2 regions of the Pseudarthrobacter sp. YAF2 genome follow, and region 1 is predicted to be linked to the other one. Evidence: riboswitches for the same ligand, from Rfam matches in the RefSeq annotation. Region 1 holds a riboswitch; the other holds the start of a gene.
The links. A riboswitch is a leader RNA that binds a small molecule or an ion and turns the genes downstream of it on or off. The one in region 1 is predicted to bind cyclic di-AMP.
Positions count from the first base shown of each region.

Region 1 (7,088 bases):
GATCCTGGCTACGCGCGGGAGGTTCGGTCTGCGGTCATTGCCAGCGGGCTGCAGGAGCGGTTGCGGCTGACCGGCGAGCTCACCGGCGAACCCTTGGAAACGCAGTGGGCCCGGACGGACCTGACGTTGTTGGTGTCCCGGACGGAAGCGTTCGGGATGGCCGTTACCGAGAGCCTCGCCCACGGCATCCCCGTGCTGGTCCGGGCGGGGACCGGCGCGGTGGAGGCGCTCAGCCTCGCCGGACTGGAAACGTCCGACGGCGAACCAAGACTTCCCGGGGCAGCGGTTCCCCTGCCCGTTGGGGGACAGGAGAGTCCGGGCCGGCTGGCCGGGGTCCTGAGGCGCTGGCTTGAGGACGCGGGCGTCCGGGAAAGCTGGCGCACAGCAGCAGTGGAAGCCCGGCAGAAGCTCCCCGGCTGGAGCAGCACGGCGCAGGGCCTGCTGGCCCTGCTGGAGGCGCGGGCTGACGGAACCCCTCCGGGGGACTGATTGAACCCCGTCGCAGGACTGATGGGAGGTGCCCCCGCCGCCGGAGGGATCTAAAGGCTGCTCCGGTGCGCCGCGAAGAACTCGCGCAGCAACAGGGCGCATTCTTCCTCGCGGACTCCCGGGTACACCTCAACCCAGTGATTGAGGCGGCGTTCGCGCAGGATATCGAAGACCGATCCTGCGGCACCCGCTTTATCGTCCCACGCCCCGAATACCACCCGGGGGATCCTGGCCAGGACGATCGCGCCCGCGCACATGGCGCAGGGTTCCAAGGTGACCACCAAGGTGCAGTCGGACAACCGCCAGCCGTCGCCGCGGCCGCCGTCGAGCCTTGCCCGTTCCTGCAACCGTGCGGCAGCCTCCCGGATCGCCACCACCTCGGCGTGGGCTGTGGGGTCGCCCAGTTCCTCCCGCTGGTTTCGGCCGGAACCCAGCACCCCGCCGTCGGGCCCTATGACCACGGCGCCGATCGGCACATCCTCTGTGGCGAGGGCGCGATGGGCTTCCGCGAGCGCAAGGCCCATCCAGGCATCGTGTTTCTTTTCGGGCAACTGCATGGCTCAATGATAGTTTCGGGGATACTCAGGTTACTTACCGATGCCGGGAGGCACCATGGATACGCTTCGGGACCGCTTGGGGACCTGGTTCAAACCCTACGCGGCGCTGTTCCTCACCATCCTCGTGGGCGGCGTGGTCATCGTCTCCCTCGCCCTTCTCGGCGCCGAGGTGTACGACAATGTGGTGGACTCCGCGGGGCTGGCGAACCTGGACAAGCCTGCCCTGGCCCTGTCCGAGAGCCTGCGCAGCCCTGGGCTCGATGCGTTCGTCACCGGGTTTACCAACATTGGCGGCGGCATCGGCATGCCCATCCTGGCCAGCATCCTCACCGCGTGGCTGACCTACCTCAGCCGCAACTGGCGTCCCCTGATCCTGATTGGCGGTGCTGCAGCCGTATCCATCACCGCCACCACCTTCGGGAAGAAGCTGGTGGGCCGCACGCGCCCGGACCACGCAGACGCCGTTCCGCCGTATGAGGACTCGCCGTCGTTCCCCAGCGGGCACACCTTGAACACCACGGTGGTGATCAGCCTCGTGGCCTACCTGATCTGCCTTCAGTTCCAGGCCATGCGCGTCCGGGTCACGGCCATAGCGGCGGGTGCGGTGTTCATCATCGCCATGGGGTTGAGCCGGGTCTTCCTTGGCCACCACTGGCTTACAGACGTGATGGCTGGCTGGTTGCTGGGGCTCACCTGGGTGGGCGTGGTGATTTTGGCCCACCGGCTGTTCCACATCGTCCGCAGGCGGGAGCACGTGGGTGCCGCCCCGTCGTTCGACCGCCCCATTGTCCGCGACGTGGTGGCGGAGGAACTGCACGACGGCGGCTCCTCCGGACCCGGTAAAGGCAGCGCCGGATGATAGTTTTGGGGGATGCGCACTCTCGTTGTTGACCACCCCTTGGTCGCCCATAAGCTCACCGTCCTGCGGGACAAAAACACGCCGTCGCCGGTCTTCCGCCAGCTGACGGAAGAGCTGGTGACCCTCCTGGCCTACGAGGCCACGCGGGAGGTCCGCACCGAGCCCGTCACCATCCAAACGCCGGTCAGCACCACTGTCGGCACCGCATTCACCAAGCCGACGCCGCTGGTGGTCCCCATCCTCCGCGCCGGCCTGGGCATGCTGGAGGGCATGACCAAGCTGGTACCCACCGCAGAGGTGGGCTTCCTGGGCATGGCCCGGGACGAGGAAACCCTGGACATCATCACGTACGCCGAGCGCCTCCCCGAGGACCTGACCGGCCGCCAGGTCTTTGTCCTGGATCCGATGTTGGCCACCGGCGGAACGCTGCGCGAAGCCATCAAGTTCCTGTTCAAGCGCGGTGCTTCCGACGTCACCTGCATCTGCCTGCTGGCCGCCCCGGAGGGCCTGGCCCGGCTGGAGGAGGAACTGTCCGGGGCCAACGTACACATCGTCCTGGCTTCAATTGACGAGAAGCTCAACGAAAAGTCCTACATTGTTCCCGGCCTGGGTGACGCCGGCGACCGCCTGTACGGCATCGCCGGGTAGCACCGGCCCTTTTCCACGCCGGTTACCCGCCGCTAGCCTGTGCGGATGGACTGGAAACTTGAACTCGTCTTTGTCCCTGTGTCCGATGTGGACCGCGCCAAGGATTTTTACGTCAACAAGGTTGGCTTCAACGCCGATTACGACGAGCGACCGTCGGATTCGATCCGCTTCGTGCAGTTGACGCCGCCCGGCTCTGCCTGCTCCATCTGCATCGGCGAAGGGCTCACCGACGCTCCGCCCGGCACCGGTTCCAACCTGCAGCTGGTGGTCAGCGACATCCAGGCCGCCCACCGCCAGCTCAAGGGCAACGGCGTGGATGTCAGCGACGTGGACGTGCAGCAGTGGGGCCACTTCCTGCACTTCGCCGATCCGGACGGCAACAGGTGGTCTGTCCAGTACATCCCGTGGCGGAACGCCGGGCAGGACGCCGCGCAGGACGCCGGTTAACGCAAAACCGCGGGCCGCATCATGGTGACGCGGCCCGCGGTTTTGCGTTGGTGCGGTGCTGCCTAGTACCAGTTGTGTGCCAGGTGGAAGTTCAATGCGCCACAGGGTGAGGCGTAGCTCTTCTTGATGTAGTCCAGGCCCCAGTTGATCTGAGTGCGGTAGTTGGTCAGGTAGTCGGCGCCTGCGCTGGCCATCTTCTCTGCGGGCAGCGACTGGACGATGCCGTACGCGCCGCTGCTGGCGTTGGTGGCCGTGGTGGTCCAATCGGATTCCTTGGTCCACAACGTCTGGAGGCACTGCATCTGGTCCGGTCCCCAGCCAAAGGAAGACAGCTGGCTGGCGGCATAGGCCTGGGCGCCCGCAGGATCGTTAACCGCGACGGCGGGGGCAGGAGCGGGTGCGGGGGCCGGCGCCGGGGCGGGTGCTACAGCTGCCGGGGCGCCGGGTGCGGGCGCAGGAGCCGGCTCGGCCGCTTGCGGCGCCACGCTGATGGCGGAAGGAGCGGGATTCGCGGCCGGGCTGGACCGGATTTCGCTCTTCTCGATGCTCATTTGAGCGTCCGACGCCGAATTTGAAGAGTTTGACCCGGTGGACGACGCCTGGGTCATGCTGGTGGTCGCCTGGCCTGCCGCGCCAACGCCAACCAGCACCGCGCAGGATGCCGCGAGGACTGCAGTACGCCGGCCCAGGGTGGTCTTTTTGGCGGGCTGGGGTTTGGCCCGGTGTTTTGCCTTGGTTTGCAGGCATGGTTTTGCCATGGATTTAGACATGATTGATCGCCTCTCACACCTGCGGAGTTAGCTGTCGGGTTCGGATGAGGGCATCCGGCCGCACGGAACAAACACGTGCTGGCTTAACCCCAAGGGCAATCAATGCCCGGGACGGTGGGTCCCCCGCCTCTGCCGTTGCTCAAGCGGAATCCGGGAAGCGGCAGAGCTTGGCGTCAACCCGGGATATGCGGCCCGAACGGGGACCGCACCCAATCGACGGTACAGGAAGATCACGCATAAGTCACATTTGGGTAACGGAAGTCACGATTCCTGGCGCGCCGATTTGCTGCCGGGCTGCCCCCGTGACCGATTATCACGCCAGGACGTAGACCGTGGTCCCGCCGATGCTTTGCGACGGGAAGGTAGATGCTACCCACTGCGCAATCCGGGTGGAGGCGTCCGAACCGCTGCTGGACATCATGGTCCCGCCGGCAATGAAGTAGTGGATTTTTCCCTCCGATACCAGCGTCTGGAACTGTTCCAGCGTGGGGGAGGGGTCGGTGCCGTTGAAGCCGCCCACAGCCATTACCGGCAGTTCCGTGGCCAGTTGGTAACCGGCGGCATTGTTCGAACCGACCACTGCCGCGGCCCAGGTGTAGTTCGAGGCACCGTCCTTGAGTGCGGCCACGAGCTCGGCCGACGGCGTGGGCGCACCAAGGAGGCCACCCATGCCACCCATCCCGCCGGCTCGGCCACCGCCGGCACCTTGGCCTTGTCCAGTCTGGCCTGCGCCGCCCGGGGCTGCCCCGGTCTGGCCTGCGCCGGCCTGGCCTGCCCCGGCCTGGCCGCTGAACTGCCGGGCACTCCCGCCCGCACCAAACCCGCCGGCCCGGTTTCCGCCGAACCCACCCGGGCCGCCGAACGATGTCGCCGGCCCTGCACTGACAATGGCCCCGCTGTGCGCCGTCGCCGCCGTCGAGATGGAGAACGCCAGCGGTCCGGCGAGCGATGCCGCAATGGCGAGCGCCGTCGTCGTCCGCTGAACCGAGCGCAGGCGAATGAACCTGCCCAGCCCAATCCCTGCCGCGGCCGCCAGGCCTGCAGCCAGCACCAGCCAGCGCAGCCACGGACCATAGGCGGACGTGGTACCCAGCAGGGTGAAGGCCATCAGGGCTGCCGCGGCCACCGATGCCGCGAGGAGGGCCGCCGCAGCGGCCTGCCGCCGGTGCTGCCAGAGGAGGACCGGGCCCAGGCCGGCAAGCCCGGCGATCCCCGGTGCCAATGCCACCGCGTAGTACGGGTGGATGATGCCCGCCATAAAACTGAAGACCAACCCGGTCACCAGCACCCAGGAACCCCAGATGATCACCGAGGCCCGGACGGCGTCAGTCCGTGGCGCCCGCCGCCCAAGCCACAGCAGGCCCGCAGCAAGGATCAGGGCGGAGGGAAGCAGCCAGGCGATCTGGCCGCCAAATTCACTGTTGAACATCCGCAGCAGGCCGGGAATGCCCCAGCCGTTGCCGCCACCCACACTGCCGGTTTCGTCGCCCGTCAGCCGGCCCAGGCCGTTGTAGCCGAGGGTCAGCTCCAGGATGGAGTTGTCCTGCGAACCGCCGATGAACGGACGGTCCGCCGCCGGGATGAGTTCGACGACGGCCAGCCACCAGCCGGCCGCGGCAACCATCGCCGCACCGGTGGCGAGCAGGTGCAGCAGCCGCCTGCCCAGCTCCGCCGGCGCCGCAACCAGGTAGGCGAACGCAAACCCGGGGACCACCAGCAGGACCTGCAGCTGCTTGGCAAGGAACCCGAAGCCCAGGAAGACCCCTGCCAGCAGGAGCCAGCGCAGCCGGTCCTCCTGGATGGAGCGGAGCACCCCGTACCCGGCAGCGGTCATGAGCAGCACCAGCAGGGCGTCCGGGTTGTTGAACCGGAACATCAGGGTGGCCACCGGCGTCAGGGCCAGCACCACGGCGGCCAGCAGCCCTGCCCGGTGGGCGAGCCGCGGGTCACCGGTGGCCGGCGCCGCCGCCTGCCTGACAGCCAGGTACAGCAGCAAGGCGGTGCCGACGCCCATCAGGGCTTCGGGAACCAGGATGCTCCATGAGCTCAGGCCGAACATCCGGACCGAAAACCCCATGATCCACAGGGACGCCGGTGGCTTGTCCACGGTGATGGAGTTGGCAGCGTCCGAGGAGCCGAAGAACCAGGCCGCCCAGTCCTGCGACCCGGCCTGGGCGGCGGCCGAGTAGAAAGCGTTGGCCCAGCCGGATGCCCCGAGGTTCCACAGGTACAGCACGGCGGTGCCTGCCAGCACTGCTGCCAGTTCCAGCCGGTGCCGGAGAGCCAGGGGATCCCGCCGCACGCGGGCCGCGGCAGCGGGGCCGGGGGCAGCGGGAGCGGGAGCGGGGCGAGCCTGCACCGGGGTTGGGTAATAGCCGGCCATCGTGTCCTACTTGGTGAGTTGGTACACCGTGGAGTTCCCCACCGTTTGGGCCTGGAAGTTGGCCTGCACCCAGGCAGCCACCTCGGAGTTGCCGCCCCGGCCGCCCATGCCGCCTCTCCCCATGCCGCCGGCGCCCCCTTCGATGTAGTAGCTGATCTCACCCTTGGCCACCATGTCCTGGAACTCGGCGAGCGTCGGGTAGGGATCACCGCCGTTCCAGCCGCCCAAGGCAATGACGTTGGTGTTCGTGGCCAGTTCCAGGCTGGCGGCCTGGCTGGCCCCGGAGACGATCGCCGACCACTTCGTGGTGGTGCCCGCCAGCAGTGCGGTCACGGCGGCATCGGCGGTGCCTTCGCCGGGGCCGCTGGCCCCGCCGGCACCCGGGGCGCCGTTGACGCCATTCGCGGGATCAAATCCGCCGGCACCCGCGGCCGCATCCGTGCCGTCGGTCCGGTCGCCACGGAGCGCTGCGTCGTCCCGGAACCCTGCAGCCCTGTTGCCGAAGCCGCCCGCCGACGAACCCGCGGGCCCCGACGTCGGAATGGATCCCGAATGGGCGGAAGCAGCGGTGGCAAGGGTCCAGGCGGCCGTTCCAAGTCCTCCGGCCAGCAGGGACAGCACGACGACGGCGGACGCCCCGGCGCGCCGGAACCGTCCCGGAGCGCCCTTGGCGTCAAGGCGGAGGAGGATGGCGGCGGCCGCAAGGACGCCGAGGACGATGATGGCGATGCCCAGCGACGGCAGCCAGGACGCGTCGCGGCCCAGCAGGACCGAGGACCAGATGGCAGTTCCCAGGACGACGACGGCAAGGGTGATCCGTGCCGGCCAGTACGTTCGGCCCCGCCAGAGTTCAACCGCGCCGATTCCCACCAGCGCCGCGATGGCCGGTGCCAGTGCCACGGAGTAGTACGGGTGGACGATGCCGCTCATGAAGC
Region 1 is NZ_JBFRDA010000021.1:83,666-90,753, reverse strand. It holds gene AB4Y79_RS19395 (glycosyltransferase family 4 protein) at 1-489, shown strand, start outside; gene AB4Y79_RS19390 (nucleoside deaminase) at 540-1,046, opposite strand; gene AB4Y79_RS19385 (phosphatase PAP2 family protein) at 1,102-1,905, shown strand; gene upp (uracil phosphoribosyltransferase) at 1,918-2,553, shown strand; gene AB4Y79_RS19375 (glyoxalase superfamily protein) at 2,599-3,000, shown strand; gene AB4Y79_RS19370 (hypothetical protein) at 3,063-3,770, opposite strand; cyclic di-AMP (ydaO/yuaA leader) riboswitch at 3,776-3,936, opposite strand; gene AB4Y79_RS19365 (ArnT family glycosyltransferase) at 4,084-6,153, opposite strand; gene AB4Y79_RS19360 (ArnT family glycosyltransferase) at 6,160-7,088, opposite strand, start outside.

Region 2 (7,088 bases), on a different contig from region 1:
CACTTCCAGCGCGGTGTCAGGGCCGCCGCCCCACGATTCCGGTACCTCTCCTTGCAGCCGCAGCCACGTGGTCCCCCACGGCCTGCCCCACGGCGCGCCGTGTTCCTGCCGCTGGAACTGCTGCCGCATCGCTTCCAGGGCGGGGACCGGTTCACCGGGGACCTCCCAGCTGCTCAAGGCGAGCGGGACTGTCCTGCTGTAGACGGCTGGGGTGATGCGCTCGCGCACAAACCTTGCCAGGCGGACTTCCGTGATCCTGCGGTCGTCATGCAATATGGGCCCTCTTTAAGTTTGAATCCGGATCATAGTGTCCATTCGATGGACAAATCTACCTGCTGGCTTCCTTGCAACCAACCCCTCAAGCAGGGAGTTGTCCCCCTAGGCACGTGGGACGGCAGCTTCCGGCCGCAGGATCCGGGAATCGCCGGAGTAGACGTTGAAGCTCGTGCCCCGGCTGAAGCCGGCCACGGTCAGCCCGTTGGCCTCGGCCAGCTCCACGGCAAGGCTGGACGGGGCGCTGACGGCCGCCAGGATGGGAATACCCGCGAGGGATGCCTTCTGCACCAGCTCAAAGGACGCCCTGCCGGACACCTGCAGGACGGTGCCGCTCAGCGGCAGGAGGCCTTCGCGCAACGCCCACCCCACCACCTTGTCCACCGCGTTATGCCTGCCCACGTCCTCGCGCAAGCACAGGAGCCGCGGCTCGCCGTCGTCCCCAATCCTGAAAAGGCCCGCCGCATGCACTCCGCCGGTATCGTCGAAGAGGCGCTGCGATTTCCGCAGCAGTCCGGGCAGGGATGCCAGGACTGCCGCATCTACTGTCAGCGGATCCGCCTGCGGGCTGAAGTGCGAGGACTTTTGGACCGCATCAATGGAGTCTGTTCCGCAGATGCCGCAGGAGCTGGACGTGTAGACGTTCCGCCCGGTGTCCGGGACCTTGACATCCGGCCGCAGCTGGGCCTCCACAACGTTAAACGTCTGGACGCCGTCCTCGTCCTCGCCGGCACAGAAGCGCAGGGACACCAGTTGTTCCGCGGACCAGATGACGCCTTCGGACACCAGGAATCCGGCCACCAGGTCGAAATCGTCCCCGGGTGTCCGCATGGTCACCGAGAAGGACAGCCTGCCGAGCCGGATTTCCAGCGGCTCCTCCACCGCAAGGACGTCTTCGCGGTGGCGGACCGGGTACTCCAGGGCGCTCGGCGAACCGTCCAGAACGTACTTGTGCACCTTTCGGCGCTGCGTTACGCGTCCCATATTCCAGCCTGCCTCGTCATGACTCCATCATGGCACTATCGGGGCCCGACTCAGCCCAGGAGCGCACTCCAGTCCACGGGGCCGCTGGGTGCAGGTTTGCCCTTGGCCTGTCCGGTCCGTCCGGTGCTCCGGGGCTTGGCTTTAGCCGCCGCGTCACCAGGCGCCGGGATAGGCGGGCCCCACGGCAGCGCGAAAGCCGGTACCGACTCCCCCAGCTGCACGCCGTGCGGAGGTACCACCAGCACCCCGTCGGCGGCAGCCAGCCCCCGCATCATGCCGGGGCCTGTGTGCTGGGCGGGCGATGCCATGCCATACAGCAACCGGAACGGCATCAGCCGGGTGCGACCGGGATCCGGCTCGATCATGGTGCCGCACGGCACCTCCTGCACGGCGGGCATGGCGGCGTGGCCCAGCGCGGCAAGGAGCGGGGCGCCCACAGTGGAGAGTGCCATCATGGCGGCTAGCGGGTTGCCCGGGAGGCCCAGGACGAAGCGGCCGTCCGGCAGTTCGGCGAGGACGGCGGGGTGTCCCGGACGCATGGCCACGCCGTCGATGACCAGCCGGCCGCCCAGTTCAGCCACCGCCCGCCGGAAGTGGTCGGTTCCGGAGCGCCCGGTCCCTCCGGTGGTGATGACGACGTCCGCCGGCAGGTCCGGCGCGTCCGGTACCTCCGGCACCACATCTTCGAGCGCCGCAAGCCACTCTTCGTAGGAGTCCCCGATCCGCTGCTGACCGCCCGGTATGCCGCCCAGCATGGCTACGACGTCCTGCAACTGCGGGCCGAAGGTGTCGCGCACCTGGCCGGGATCCGGGGTGCCTCTTTCCACCACCTCGGAGCCTGTCAGGACCAGGCGCACCACGGGCTTTCCCTGGACCTGGAGTTCGTCGTAGCCGGCCACTGCGGCCAGTGCCAGGTGTGCAGGGTTGAGGTCCGCGCCGGCCTTGACCAGGACGTCCCCTGCCAGGGCCTCCTCGCCCGCTTTCCTGATGTGCTCGCCGGCGCGGGGCTCGCCGGGGCGTGCTTTTCCACCGGTCATCAGCAGCGGGAGTCCTTCATCATCCTTGGCCAGGACGGCGTTCTCGGTCCTCAGGACCGCCTTGCCCCCCGCCGGGATCAGGCCTCCCGTGACGATGACGCTAGCCTGGTGCGGGGCCAGGCGGATCCCAGGGTCCACGGGAATCCAAGGGCCGCTGCCGTTGACCGCCCAACCGTCCATGGCTGAGGAGGCGTAGTGAGGCATGTCCTGGAGCGCAAGGATGTCCTGGTCGAGCCTTCGGCCGAGGGCCATGCGCAAGGGCACAGGCCCTGGCGGAATCGGGGTGGCTGCATCGAACGCGGCCTGCCTGGCTTCTTCCCAGGTGTGTGCCAGGTGATGCCCGTGGCCGGTTTCAGCCGCGTCCGGCACCGTTGCCCCCGGCCCAGCTGATTCCTGCCCGGTTGTCCCCTGTGGCACTTCCTGCCCGTCAGCGGGTGGAACCTCCGGCCAGTCGCGGGGTTCTGCCGTCATTCGCCGGGGGTCCCGGCGGCAGCTTCATTGTCGTAGTCGGCGGCCAGCGAACGTGCCACGGCCATTGCCGCGTCCATGGAGGCGCTGTCCATCTCCCTGCCGGGTGCGGCGGCCAGGCCCGCGGCAAAGCCTGCGATGAAGGTGGTAAGAGGAGCAGCCGGCCGGACAACGGCGTGGGCGGCGACGCCGGCGAGGGCCAGCACCGCGTTCACGTCTACCTGGACATCCTCAAGCTTGTACGCCTGGAGCAGGGCCCTGCACCATTCCTCCAGCGTTTCGTCCTGGCTTTTCACGACTTGCCTCCCACGTTGGCTCCGCACGCTTTGGTCTTGGTCTTCACGCTGGCTCCCGGCGGCGATCCCCAGCGCGGCAGCGTCACCCCAAGTATCCACATCGGCAGTGGACCCGGCGGGGACTGTGACAAGCTGCACGTCCAGATTAGCAAGGAGGGCCCTCACGGAGCCGTTCACCAAAGCATTCCGCCCAGCCAATTCCTCGCACGATTTTTTTAACTCACTCGTGTTATAAATGGCGGCCAGCGGCTGTTCCCTGCCGTCAGCCGAGCACGCCATGGCGCCCCGGGCATCGGCAGCGGCAACCACAGCGTCCCGCAGCACCGCCACCGCCCCGGATGCCAGCGGCATGTCGCAGGCCAGCACCAAGGTAAAGGGGGCGCCTCCCCCATGTACGGCAAGGGCAGCCAGGCCGGCTGAGATCCCGGCCGCGGGACCGGCGAACGCGGGCTCCTCCCGGCAGGTCAGGACGCCGGCGGGCAGGGAGTGGGAGGGTGTGGCACTGGCGGTCGATGCGGAGGACGGGTGACCCTGGAGCGAGGCAACGTCACCGACCACCACGGTGTGGCGGGCACCGGCGGCCGCGTCGAGGGTCCGCTCCAGAAGGGTTCTTCCGCCGAGTACCAGCGATTGCTTGGGTACACCACCCAAACGTGATGACCGCCCTCCCGCCAGGATCAGGGCGTCAAAGATCAAAGGGGCCGCTTGCACTCCCCCAGCCTAACGAACAGCAACCGCCCCGGGCGCACGATGGTCAGGCAGCGCGCTCCGGAAGCAGGAAGGGGTCCCAAGCGGGAGTTGGCTTCTCCAATTCCTTGATCTGCCAGATGGTTCCGTGCGGCGGCTCGGGCACGAACCGCAGGGTCCAGCCCATCTCACCGGGGGTATGGTCGCCCTTGACGTTGTTGCACCGCAGACAGGCAGCCACCAGGTTCTCCCAGGAATCGGCCCCGCCCCGCGATTTTGGGTGGACATGGTCGATTGTGTGCGCCGCCTTTCCGCAATACGCGCACTTGTGACCGTCACGCCGGAGCACGCCCCGGCGGCTGACGGCCGTTGAATGGTTATACCGGGGGCGGATGTACCGGTTCAGGAGGATCACGGACGGGCGGCCCAGGACGTCAGTGGGGCCCACCACAGGATCATCCCCCTCGGCCACCACGCTCGCCTTGCCAGTCAGCACGAGCACCAGCGCCCGACGGAAGGTGATAACCGCCAGCGGTTCATATCCAGCATTCAGAACGAGAGTGCGCATGCACGTACCTCTTCACGGCCGCACCCGTCAGGGGCACGAGGGCCGGCTGCCCTCGGCATGTCCGGGCTATGGATCGACATCACAAGAGTAAACAGAGAAATGCAATATCAGGTAATCGGCACACGAGGAGGCCTGTGCGCCGGCCATGGCGAGAGTTGCGATGCAGCGCAATGGCTGGCCTTAACGGGAAAGACCCCCGCCGCAGTGGCAGGGGTCTTTCCTGGGGAATACTCCGGCGCCGCGGGTGGGCGGCGGGCTGCGGTGCTTACCTGACGCGGATGAAAACCGGTCCGGAGCCAACGTTGGCGCTGAACACAACGGTGTCATTGCCGTTGAAGCCGCCATGGACCGCCATGCCGTTTCCGGCGTAGACAGCGATGTGCGCCATTCCTCCGCCGCCGTCGGCGTAGTAGATCAGGTCCCCGGGCTGGGCCTGGGAAGCAGGCACGGTGTCGCCCAAGGACAGGTAGCCGGCGGGCCAGTCGTGGAAGTGGATGCCGACCGCAGCCAGTGCGTTGGTCACCAGCATGGTGCAGTCCTGGTGCACGCCGAGCTGCGCGTAGGCAGCGGAGAGGATGGCAGCACCCTTTCCACTGGCGGAAACCTGGCCGGCGGGAGCAGCCGTGGCAGCCGCAGTTGCAACCTTGGCCGTGACCTTCGGAGCGGCGACGGTCTGGGCAACAGGGGCCGGCGCGGCTTCCTGCACCGCAACCTCGGGCTCGGGAGCCGGAGCCGGAGTGGTGGTAACGGCGGGCTTCTCGAAGCTGATGGCAATGGTGGAAGCCGCCGAAATCGGAGCGTCGACGGCGGATTCAACTTCCATCGCGGATGCCGGAGCTGAGTCGCGCTTGACGTTGGTGTCGGCAGCATTCGCGGCAATGCCGCTGGTCAGGACGAGGCCGGAAGCTGCAGCGATCACTGCGGCCTGGCGGCCCACGCCGCCGGCGTTGTCGCTGACAGCCTTGGCAATAATTGCGATCGAGTTGGTTTTGGTGACCTCGGCGCGGTGCCGTGCGGTAGCACGAGTCGTCATCAGTTCTCTCTTTCGTTTTCCTCTGGACCGCGGTGGCCTGTCCGAGGGGGTTGGATGCGCCGGCATCTTGGGGGTACGCCGGCGCGTCCCGAACGGGGATGTGGTTTCTAGCGAAAAAGCTTTGGGCAAAGAAATAGCCCTTGGAGCTGGGAGCCCAAGAACTACTTGTTCAGGTGGTAGTACGTGGAAGTACCGGTTGCTGCAGGCGAGTGGAGCATGGTTCCCTGCGACGGGTTGAGCGCGCTGATCATCATGCCGTTGCCGACGTAGATGCCGACGTGCGCGCCGCCGTTCTGGACAACAAGGTCACCCGCCTGGGGGGTGGACGTGGGTGTCATGATGCTCCACGCATTCGTGCGGGGGATGCTGATCCCGGCCTGGGCGTAAACCCACTGGACGAACCCGGAGCAGTCCCAGCCGTTGGGGGTGGTGCCGCCCCAGACGTAGGGGTGGCCGATGCCGGTGTAGGCGATCGCGGCGAGGCCCGAGGTGGCAGCGGAAGAAACGGTCTCCACTGCCTGCCCGGCCGTGGACGCCTCCTGGCCGGCAGCATTGGCGGTTCGGTCCGCTGACGCAGTGGACTGGGTACGCACCGTTTCCACCTTCGGAGCAGCGGTGGTCTTGACCACGGGACGCTCGAAGGAAACGGTGGCGGTGGGGGCTGCGGTGACAGCAAGGGCGGTCTGCGCCGAGCCGGACTCCGTGGAGGCGGAGACACCAGCGGTGGTGTCCGCTGCGGTGGCCGGCAGGCCCATGCTCAGGATGAGGCCCGAAGCCGCTGCCACGACGGCAGCCTGGCGGCCCACGGTCCCGGCATTAGCGCTCACGGCCTTGGACACAGCGTCCAAGGGGTTGACCCGAACCGTTTGCGCACGGTGGCGCGCGGAATTATGGCGTGAAGACACGAAGGTAGCCTCTCCCAATGCCTGCGAGGTGAGCTGTCGGATTCGGATGGGAGTCACCCGGCCACTTTGCTTCCTGGGAAGCTCGTTGACTTAACCCCAAGGCCTTCCACAATGCAGAAGGCCAAAATTGGTTCCCCCGCCCCTGCCAGACGATGAAATGCGAACGGACCTTGAGCGGTGGCAGAGTTAGGCAATCCACTCAAGAGCGTCAACTTCGGAAAAGTTGACGCGAGTTAGACGGTACAGCAGTTTTGCTTCAATGTCACATTCAGGTCACGGCGAGTCACTGGGATCTGAGAGTGCGCAATCATTCGGTTACAACCAGCCCATGGGATCGACCACTTCGCCGTTGACCTGCACCTCGAAGTGCAGGTGACAGCCGGTGGAAGCACCGGTGGTCCCGCTCAGCGCCACGACTTCGCCGCGGGAGACCGTCTGGCCCACTTTGACGTTGAAGGACGAGAGGTGGTTGTACGTGGTCTCCAGGCCGTTGCCGTGGTCGATGACCACCCGGTTTCCCCCGCCGAACTGGTGCCAGCCGGCGAAGGTCACGGTTCCTGTCGCGGCTGCCAGGACGGGCGTCCCGCATTGTGCCACGAAGTCCTGCCCGCGGTGGAAGTCTCCGGTGCCTCCGGTAATGGGGCTGACCCGGTAGCCAAAGGGTGAAGCGGTAACGAGGGATGCCAGCGGGGCAGCCAGGGTTCCGGCGGAGGCGGCCCGGCTCACCGACCCGGCCGACTGGGCGCTCAGCAGCTGCTTCAGCTTTCCGTCCGGGTCTGCCTGCGTCACGACGGCCGAGCGGCTGAAGTCGATCTGGGCGCCTACATCGGCGGAAAT
Region 2 is NZ_JBFRDA010000008.1:25,811-32,898, reverse strand. It holds gene AB4Y79_RS09815 (alpha-mannosidase) at 1-273, opposite strand, end outside; gene fdhD (formate dehydrogenase accessory sulfurtransferase FdhD) at 379-1,257, opposite strand; gene AB4Y79_RS09805 (molybdopterin molybdotransferase MoeA) at 1,308-2,765, opposite strand; gene AB4Y79_RS09800 (NTP transferase domain-containing protein) at 2,762-3,769, opposite strand; gene AB4Y79_RS09795 (HNH endonuclease) at 3,813-4,313, opposite strand; gene AB4Y79_RS09790 (NlpC/P60 family protein) at 4,579-5,346, opposite strand; gene AB4Y79_RS09785 (C40 family peptidase) at 5,508-6,185, opposite strand; cyclic di-AMP (ydaO/yuaA leader) riboswitch at 6,256-6,438, opposite strand; gene AB4Y79_RS09780 (M23 family metallopeptidase) at 6,567-7,088, opposite strand, start outside.
Region 2: another riboswitch for cyclic di-AMP. It lies ahead of AB4Y79_RS09785 (C40 family peptidase); the one in region 1 lies ahead of AB4Y79_RS19370 (hypothetical protein).